3 regions of the Pantoea sp. X-Soil-ISGK-275 genome follow, and region 3 is predicted to be linked to each of the others. Evidence: predicted binding sites of a transcription regulator. Region 3 holds the regulator's gene; each other region holds the start of a gene.
What was found. Region 3 encodes Fur, which represses iron uptake genes when iron is present. Its sites were predicted from a motif close to ATAATAATGAGAACNACTATCAA; they were not measured.

Region 1 (3,282 bases), 750 kb from region 3:
TGCAAAAACAGCACAGCCAATGGATTCTTGGCAAAGGTATTGATGGCTTCTGTCCAATGGGCCCTGTGATTATAACAGCGGATGAATTCGGGCATCCTTCTGAGCAAAAGATTGTTTGCACAGTTAACGGTGAAAAACGCCAGGAAGCTTCTATTTCCGACTTAATTTTCAACATTCCTGAGTTGATTAAAACAATTGGGCAAAACATTACTTTATTACCTGGTGATGTCATTGCCACTGGAACACCTGCCGGTGTTGGCTTGGGTTTCAATCCGCCTAAATATTTATCGAAGGGTGATGAAGTCACTGTGTCGATGAGGGAAATTGGTGAGCTGACTAATACGATAGTCTAGTTGGTAATGTTTTCTGATTAAATTAAGTCTCTTAGGGTTGTTGTTCTTAATTTAATAATGAGCCTTTTCCGCTTAATGTGGAAAAGGGCTCTTTCCGACGTTCATTTCCGATAGCGGAAAACACTAAATTATTGAGGTAACAAAATGGCTAAGATTGTTAGTGCTATCAGCATGTCCCATGTACCAGGTGCTCTAGGCTGGGCAGATGCTCCATCTGTTGAACAACGCCAAAGACTCGCAGATATTCATGGCCGTTTAAAAAAATGCATCGATGATACTAAACCTAATCTCATCATCGCCTTTCTTGATGACCATTTCGAAAACAACTTCCGTAATTTAATGCCAACGTTGGCTGTGCCAATTAGTGATGCCAACATTGGTCCAGCCGAATATATGATGGAAGCTTTAAAGTTTGATAAGCAGCATAGTATTGCCAGTAACGCAGAAATAGCAACGACACTGCTCGAAAAGCTTATCCATGGCGGTTTTGAAGCAACACGGATGGGTGCCATTGAGTATGGTAACAATCTCATGATGCCACTTCATTTTATTAATCCTGAGTTCAATATTCCCGTCGTACCAGTCTATATCAATGTGTTCTCACCTCCGCTGATGCCTTATTCACGTGCTTATGACCTGGGCCTTAAAGTCCGTGAGATAGTTGATTCGCTGCCAGATGACTACCATGTTCATTTCCTGGCAACAGGTGGATTGTCGCACTGGCCGCCAGTTTGGACTGAAGGCGCACCGGAAGATGACGAACTGCTGCAACGCATGAAAGTCTATCAAACCATCGGTAAAGAAGCCTTGGTCAACGATCCTTCTCTTTATACTGATTTTGCGCAGTATGAAATCGATATGATGAGCAAAATGGAATGGCCACTCGGCAAAAGTCACCCACTTGTCAATGAAGAGTGGGACCGGGAAATGCTTGAGCGTTTTGAAGCTGGTGATGTTGAATACATGCGTGCTTTGACCTACGCAGAGGTGGAAGAACGCGGTGGTCATGGAGGACACGAAGCACTCAATTGGGTTGCACTTATGGGGGCAATGAAAGGCGCGCGACCAGATTATGTGGCGTATGAATCCGTGCCTGAATGGATCACCGGAATGAGCTACCTATCTTATCCGGGACAGAGTTAATTGAATGGGTGCAGCGCGTTATTTTTACTATGACGCTCTGCACCATACGTCTGAAATCATTAATCACTAATGAGGAAGATGAAGTACTAAATTAAGCTGTACGATGAATGCACGTGCGACGTCCTTCACTTCAATTACCTATTTGTCGGGTACAAGTGTGCCCCAAAAAACAACACCTCTTGAATGAACCTTCAGTCATTTCTCAGCTTCAGGCTGCTGATTTGTCGCGTTATCGATATAGTTTGTCGATAACGCGACATCAGGAATCGCTTCCAATAAATAGATTATGGGAATGATTATCATTTGTTTTTAAGCGAAAAGTGTGCTCCAGAGCGCACCTGAAATTTAATTGAGAATGAATAAATATTTATATTGCAGCCATGCAAAAACTAAATATTAATTAAATTATATGTAGGTGATGCTTTAGTTAAATATCACATTTAAGAATGTGCAAAATATTTATGCTTGCTATAAATCATAAGGAATTTAGCGTTGAGAAGAATAATAGCTATAAATTGTAATTTAATCAAAGCCTCGTGTGTATTAAGCCTGATTTCATTTGGCTCCTATACTTATGCGGAAAATAGTAACGATACTTTAACTGTTACTGGAGAATCTTCGGGAAACTACACGGTTGACAAGTCTACGGCCGCAACAAAACTGGATTTATCCATTAAAGAAACGCCACAATCAGTTTCAATTATAACACCTGCACGTATACAAGATCAGAACATGCAATCAATTGGTGATGCCCTTAAAAATACGACAGGAATATCTGAAAGCAGTTATGATTCTGAACGTTATACTTACTGGTCGCGTGGATATCGTATTGATAATCTTTCCTATGATGGATTGCCTACTACAACAGGCTCAATAAGTTCATATCTCGATACAAATATGGACCTATCCATTTATGATCGTGTGGAAGTTGTCAGAGGAGCAAATGGCTTGCTTACAGGCACGGGAAACCCTTCCGCAACTGTGAATATGGTAAGAAAACATGCTGTAAGCAGAGAGTTTACTGGCTCAGTAAGTGCAGGTGTCGGATCATGGAATCAATATCGCACTACCTTAGATGTCAGCACTCCATTATCTGAAGATGGCGATATTCGGGGGCGTTTCATCACAACCCTCCAGGATGCAGACTCACAATTAGATAGATACAATAAAAAAAATCAGCTTTTTTACGGTGTGATCGATGCCAATTTGGGTACGAATACTGTACTGAGTATCGGATATGATTATCAGAAATCTAAGCCTGGTGCCTCGACATGGGGAGGATGGTCCTATCTTGATTCTGCGGGGAATCGTATAAACTGGCCTCGATCATTTAACACCGCCCCAGACTGGACGCACTGGCTATCAACCAATAACCGCGTTTTTATTTCTCTTGATCATTTCTTTGATAACGGATGGGAATTCAAGTTAAACAGCTCTTATTCAGAAACTAAAGCAGATGAGAAACTTGCGTCGTTTAGTGATTCACCTGATGCGTCAACAGGAAACGTAACTTATACTTCAGCTAAATATCTTTCGTCTCGCAGGGTTTATTCAGCTGATGCGTATGCTAAGGGCCCGTTTGAACTCTTTAATAGAGAACACGAATTAGTTATTGGGACCAGTGCTAGTCGTCAAAGAAATCACTCATACGGAACCGATCGAAAAAAAATCATTGTTGAAAATATCTATTCATTTAATGGTGATGTCGCTGAGCCTGATTGGGGACCCTACCATGATGAGGGCACTGAGAGTATTTATCAACGCAGCTTGTATGCAACCAGCAGAC
Region 2 (3,282 bases), on a different replicon from region 3:
ATGGCGGTGATCCCATTAATCGTTGGACGTGAACATCTGGCAGAAGCCGGTGCGCTCAGCATGCTAACGGTGCGCCTCGGCGCGATTTTGTCGCCCGCGCTCGGCGGTATGATCATCGTCGCGGCAGGTGTCGGCTGGGCCTTTGCGGTCGCCGCGATCGGTACGCTGGCGACGCTGATTCCGCTGGTGCGTTTACCGTCGATGAAGCCCGAACAGCAGGAACCGGAGCATCCGCTGCGTGCGCTGGCAAGCGGCATGCAGTTTGTCTGCCAGCATAAAGTGGTTGGCGCGGTAGTGCTGGTTGGCTTGCTGCTCAGCATGGTTGGCGCGGTGCGTATTCTGTTCCCGGCGCTGGCGCTGACCTATCACGCCGATGCATCCGCATTAGGATTGATGTACTCGGCGGTACCGCTGGGTGCGATGATCGGTGCTTTTACCAGCGGCTGGGTGCGGCAGTTGGCGCGTCCGGGATTGGTGCTGATTGGCTGTGCGCTGCTGGCGTTTGCCTGCATCGCCTCGCTCGGCCTTTATAGCCATCTTCTGCCCGCGCTGCTGGCGCTGGTGTGTTACGGCTACAGCAACGCCATCGCCTCGCTATTGCAGTTTATGCTGACGCAGCATCACACGCCGGATGCGCTGCTGGGACGCGTCAACAGCCTTGGCACCGCGCAGGATGTCACCGGCGATTCCGTTGGGGCATTGGGATTGGGTGTACTGGCTCGCGCACTGGCACCGCTGAGCAGCGTACTGTGGTTTGGCGGATTGGCGGCGGGATTGCTGGTGCTGCTGTCGCTGGCGGCGCGCGGTCTGCGCTCGGCGCGCCTCGGTGAACAACCGGACGCGCCACAACCCGCCACCGCCGATGCTTAACGGCTAAACTGCCGCTCGATGCTGCTGAGCATATTGCTGGCGCTATAGTAATCGAGGCGGAAGGTGTCGTTACCTACGGCAAAGATGTCGTGCTGCCGTACTGCCGGAAGATGGGCGAGGAACGGATTCTTCGCCACCTGCGGCACGGTTTTTTCATCGGCGGCGAACAGTAACAGCGTGTTGCCGGTAATACCATCGGCCATGTTTTCGCCGTTCAGCTGAATAATGTCATTGCGCTTGCCCATGCTGGTGCTGCCCTGAAAACTGGCGGGCGGCGCGGCCAGCGTGAAGCCCAAATCCTGCAACAGCGCGCCCTGCGCCGATGCTGGCGTCCACAAGTTCATTCCGCGTCCATCTTCGTAATAGACCAGCGCAGAGGTCGGCTGCGGCGGCAGCGTGATCTTGTGACGCACCGCGTCTACCCGTTGGTCGAACGCTGCAATCACCTTTTTAGCATCGGCTTCATGGCCGGTAATCTCGCCCAGCTGCAAGGTCAATGCCTGCCAGCTCTTGTCGCCGTAATCGATCACTAACACCGGGGCGATGGTTTGCAGTTGATCGTAAAGGCGCAGCGCCGAATCGCCGCCGGTGGCAGCCATCACGATCAAATCTGGCGCTTCGGCGGCAATCGCTTCGGCATTCGGCTGCGAGATATAGAGCGGCTTAACCTGTCGCGCTTTTGCCACTGCGCTCCATTGCGTGAAAAAACCCTGCGCATCCGACACGCTGCTGCTGCGACTGGTAGCCCCGGATCCCACCAGCGGCGCGTTAATCGCCAGCAAAGTGCCACTCAACGTCACGCTGGTAGAGACAATACGCTGCGGCGGCTGTTGGAGAGTGAACGGGCCTTTCGGTGTGGCGAGAGTGCGCGGCCAGGCGGCGTCGGCATATACATGGGTGCAAATGAAAAACAGGCTAAGTAGCAGAGAAAGAGCGGGGAAACGCATCAGGTTGTCCATCACTTGATAGTTGAGAATAAATATCATTATCAAAAATAAGTGCGGGTGCAAGGGAATTGTGCGTGGTTTCCCTCACCCTGGCCCTCTCCCGCAGGCGGGAGAGGGAATGTGGAGGTGGGCGCGGTCAGCTCCCTCTCCCGCGCGCGGGAGAGGGTTGGGGTGAGGGACAACGCACCAACCTACAACGAATATCGCGCCATAGGTGCCACAACTTTAATCACGCCATTGGCCTTCATATATTCACCAAACGCCTGATAGCGCGCCTGATCAAACTCCGCACTGTGCGCGGCGAAATACGGCAGCGTCGCCTGCCACGCTTCGTGATTGAGCGGGGTATTCAGCTCGGGATATTGCTTAATAAACGCCTGCCACGCTTCCTGCGGATGTGCACGCAGCCACGCCACACCGGCATCCAGACCACTTAAAAACGCCGGAATGCGTCTATCCTGCGCGGCAGTTTTCTGGTTTGCCACAATGATCAGCTCATCATAAGCAGGCACGCCATAATCTTCCGGTTTAAACACCGTTGGCTTGGCACCTTTGTCTTTCAGGTCCAGCAGCTCGTAGTTGCGGAAGATGGTCATCGCGCCATCAATCTTGTGCGTCAGCAGCGCGGAGGTGCCATCCATATTCAGGTTGATAAGCTTCACCGAGTCAGCATCAACGCCCTGTGATTTCAGCATATTGCGAATCGCCACATCTTCGGTGCCCGGCACCGCATAACCGATGGTTTTGCCCGCGAAATCTTTCAGCGAGTGGATATCACTCGACACCGTGGTCAGCGTATTCAGCGGCTGATTAATCAACGTGCCGACGCGGATCACCGGCACCTCTTTATCCACCAGCGTGTAGAGCTGCGGCTGGTAGCTGATGGCGAGATCGACTTTACCCGCCGCCAGCAGCAACGGCACCGAAGCAGAATCGGCCGGCGCGATCATCTCCACATCCAGCCCCTCTTTCTTAAACGCGCCGCTGTGCTGGGCAGCAAAAATCGCCGCGTGGTTGGGGTTAATAAACCAGTCGAGCAGCAGACGAACTTTCTCCGCCGCCTGGACGTTAGCGGTCGCCAGCAGCAGCAACGCGGTCAATGCGATTCGTAGGGTATTCACGGTACTTCCTTATGTAGATTGCCAGAGGAGTTTCTTGCGCATTAGCGCTACGCTGCCCGAAAGCAGCAGCGCCAGAATCAGTAACAGCAGCAGTGCCGCGAAGCTGGTGGCGGTTTCCAGTCGCGCGTTGGATTGCATCATCAGATAGCCAAGCCCTTCGCTGGCGCCGACCCATTCACCAATCACCACGCCAATCGGCGCCAGCACCACGGCCATCTGCAGGCCGGAGAAAAATTGCGGTAACGCGGCGGGCCAGCGCACGCGCCAGAAGATGCTGAAGCACGATGACGTGCTGGTTTGCGCCAGTTCCAGCCAGCCGCTGGGCGTGCGGCACAGCCCATCGA
Region 3 (3,282 bases):
CATTGGGTGCACGCCGAGAAACCCGATGCGGTGTTACGCGCCGTTCGGCGTTTTTTTAACCTGTAAAAGCAAAAGCTTGCCGCTTGCGCTTTAGGGTTGGCGTCAGGGAAGGCGCTGGAGTATGATGTCGCGCTAAAAATTTGCCACGGATATTTTTTCACCGTGGTCGGGCCGATAATGTTTTAATCGCGCAGCGCCTTTCCGCCGTTCGCGCCCACTCAGTTTTACAAACCATGGCAAAAGAACAGACAGACCGCACGACGCTTGATCTCTTCGCAGACGAGCGGCGTCCTGGTCGCCCGAAAACCAGCCCGCTGACGCGTGATGAACAGTTACGCATCAACAAACGCAACCAGCTCAAGCGCGATAAAGTGCGTGGGCTGCGTCGTGTTGAGCTGAAGATGTCGAGCGAGGCGGTTGACGCGCTCAGCACGCTGGCCGATCAGCAAAACATCAGTCGCAGCGAATTGATTGAACAAATGCTGCTGGCACAACTCAAACTGTCTTAACGCGCGAAGACCGCACGCTGGAACACAAAGTCACGGCTTTACAAGTTCCGCACTTTTTACCGGTCTGCTATTATTCGCATAACTGTGCAGTCAACTGACTTACTTTCACAATCAGGATTCAAGAGGTTACCTAACCCATGGCAATCGTAGGCATTTTCTTCGGCAGCGATACCGGCAACACTGAAAACATTGCAAAGATGATCCAGAAACAACTGGGTAAAGATGTCGCCGAAGTGCATGACATTGCTAAGAGCACCAAAGAAGATCTCGATGCGTTCGACATCCTGCTGCTGGGCATTCCAACCTGGTATTACGGCGAAGCGCAGTGCGACTGGGATGATTTCTTCCCGACGCTGGAAGAGATTGATTTCAATGGCAAGCTGGTAGCGCTGTTTGGTTGTGGCGATCAGGAAGATTACGCCGAATACTTCTGTGACGCGATGGGCACCATCCGTGACATCATCGAGCCTAACGGTGCGGTGATTGTGGGTCACTGGCCAACCGAAGGCTATCACTTCGAAGCCTCTAAAGGCCTCGCCGATGACAAAAACTTCCTGGGTCTGGCAATTGATGAAGATCGTCAACCAGAATTGACCAACGAACGTGTTGAGAAATGGGTGAAGCAGATCTTCGACGAGTTGCAGCTGAAAGAGATTATTGAAGCTTAATTCCCTGCTCTGCCCGATGTGCGCGCTGCCTCACATCGGGCAACGGAATTTCCTATAAAAATAATAGCTACGGTTTTTTAACTTTTCCCCGCAAATCTGTAGAATACCCGCAATGGTCATCCGCTTATTCCTCTGGCAGTAGAATGAGGCTGAGTGAAATGGAATCCAAAACCCAAGCGTCCTGAAGACATTAGTGACGTTATCCTTACAACCTTTGGTGATTAAGGACGTTGCCTTGGTTTTCATTTCACTGCTTGAGTTCTATAATGAGACGCAAATGAGAATGCGCGTTGACCTAAACATTCAAGGCCCCTGCGCCGCAAGTGACTAGCAAAGTAACAGGACAATATCCGCATGACTGACAACAACTCCGCATTGAAGAAGGCTGGCCTGAAAGTCACGCTACCCAGACTGAAAATTCTGGAAGTGCTTCAGGGACCCGGCCCCGAGTCCCATCACGTCAGTGCGGAAGATTTGTATAAGCGCCTGATCGATATGGGCGAAGAGATTGGTCTGGCAACGGTTTATCGCGTTCTTAACCAGTTTGACGACGCGGGCATCGTAACCCGTCATAACTTTGAAGGCGGTAAGTCTGTCTTCGAACTGACTCAGCAACATCACCATGATCACTTGATCTGCCTTGATTGTGGCAAAGTTATCGAATTCAGCGATGAATCAATCGAAACGCGTCAGCGTGAAATTGCTACTCGCCACGGCATCAAGCTTAGCAACCACAGCCTGTATCTGTATGGTCACTGTGCTCTGGGAGACTGCCGCGAAGACGATACGCTCCACGATAAGTAATTGAGTGTGCTATGCAGTATAAAAAAACCGGCTTAAGCCGGTTTTTTTATATCTGAAATCAGGCAACGAGCGTTTCCTGCAAGTAGCGCCAGCGCGGAATGGCGGTGCTGCAATCCAGCACCGCCAGAGAAATGCGGCTCTGATTGGTGCCATTCATCATCTGCAATTCACGATACTGAATCGTGACTTCCTCACTTTGCTGCGAAATGATGGCGTGCTCACTGGTGGCAATTCGCATCCCTTCACGCTGTCCCTGCAACTGGCGAAACAGTGTTTCCATCTCATTAAGATCAAGCTGTTTACCCTGTGGCGTGACCATTTTGAAGTCGGGATGAAAGTACGACAAGAACAGATCAATGCTGTCATCACTGCCTTCTGCCTGATTAAAAATACGTTCGATAAGCTGATGTAAAACCACCACGCTATGTTTGGCTTCCAGGGCGAGACTTGTCATTTTTTATCCTTTGATTACCCGCAGAGCAACGGCTGAGAGCGCATAGCCTACCTGAAAAAAAGTTTTTCACACTGGCAAATGGTTTAATTTTGCTAAAGTCAGAATAGTCGCAAATAAGGAATTAATGGCTAATTGCAGGGAGCAGCATAAAAGGTCGTATCTGGTTAAATCGAGACAATAAAAAAGGGCGATTGCTCGCCCTTTCATGATCATATCGTGCTAGCGACAAAAAATATTAATCGCCGATTTTTGCCCAGGTATCACGTAAACCAACGGTGCGGTTAAACACCAGCTTGGATGGCTGTGAATAGACGCTATCCGCACAGAAATAGCCTTCACGTTCAAACTGGTACGGCGCCATTGGATCGGCTGCACGCAAACCTGGCTCCACGAAGCCCTGTTTGATTTCCAGTGAGTTCGGGTTGATGGTGGTGAGGAAATCCTCCGCCGCGCCCGGATTTGGCACACTGAAAAGACGATCGTACAGGCGGAATTCCGCTGGCAGCGCGTGAATCGCAGAAACCCAATGGATAACGCCTTTCACTTTGCGGCCATCGGCCGGATCTTTGCTCAGCGTATCAACGTCGCAGGTACAATAGATGCAGGTGATATTGCCCTCATCATCCTTCGCTACTCGCTCGGCACGGATCACGTATGCATTACGCAGACGCACTTCTTTGCCCAGCACCAGACGTTTGTACTGCTTGTTGGCCTCTTCACGGAAATCCGCGCGATCGATCCACACTTCACGACTGAATGGCACTTCTCGCGTGCCCATCTCCGGTTTGTTCGGATGATTCGGCATGCTGATGATCTCTTCGTGACCTGCAGGCAGGTTCTCGATCAC

Region 1: fhuE (ferric-rhodotorulic acid/ferric-coprogen receptor FhuE) is a predicted target of Fur. The motif match lies at 1,777-1,799, and genes of this name have one in related genera.
Region 2: fepB (Fe2+-enterobactin ABC transporter substrate-binding protein) is a predicted target of Fur. The motif match lies at 1,840-1,862, and genes of this name have one in related genera.

Annotation. Positions count from the first base shown of each region.
Region 1 covers NZ_AP035976.1:558,386-561,667, reverse strand. The annotation lists gene AC6I8A_RS02505 (fumarylacetoacetate hydrolase family protein) at 1-353, shown strand, start outside; gene AC6I8A_RS02500 (DODA-type extradiol aromatic ring-opening family dioxygenase) at 498-1,496, shown strand; gene fhuE (ferric-rhodotorulic acid/ferric-coprogen receptor FhuE) at 1,989-3,282, shown strand, end outside.
Region 2 covers NZ_AP035977.1:753,396-756,677, forward strand. The annotation lists gene entS (enterobactin transporter EntS) at 1-870, shown strand, start outside; gene fepB (Fe2+-enterobactin ABC transporter substrate-binding protein) at 867-1,817, opposite strand; gene AC6I8A_RS22955 (ABC transporter substrate-binding protein) at 2,009-2,938, opposite strand; gene AC6I8A_RS22960 (ABC transporter permease) at 2,948-3,282, opposite strand, start outside.
Region 3 covers NZ_AP035976.1:1,306,075-1,309,356, reverse strand. The annotation lists gene ybfF (esterase) at 1-66, shown strand, start outside; gene ybfE (LexA regulated protein) at 234-509, shown strand; gene fldA (flavodoxin FldA) at 647-1,177, shown strand; gene fur (ferric iron uptake transcriptional regulator) at 1,532-1,981, shown strand; gene AC6I8A_RS06040 (hypothetical protein) at 2,040-2,435, opposite strand; gene glnS (glutamine--tRNA ligase) at 2,671-3,282, opposite strand, start outside.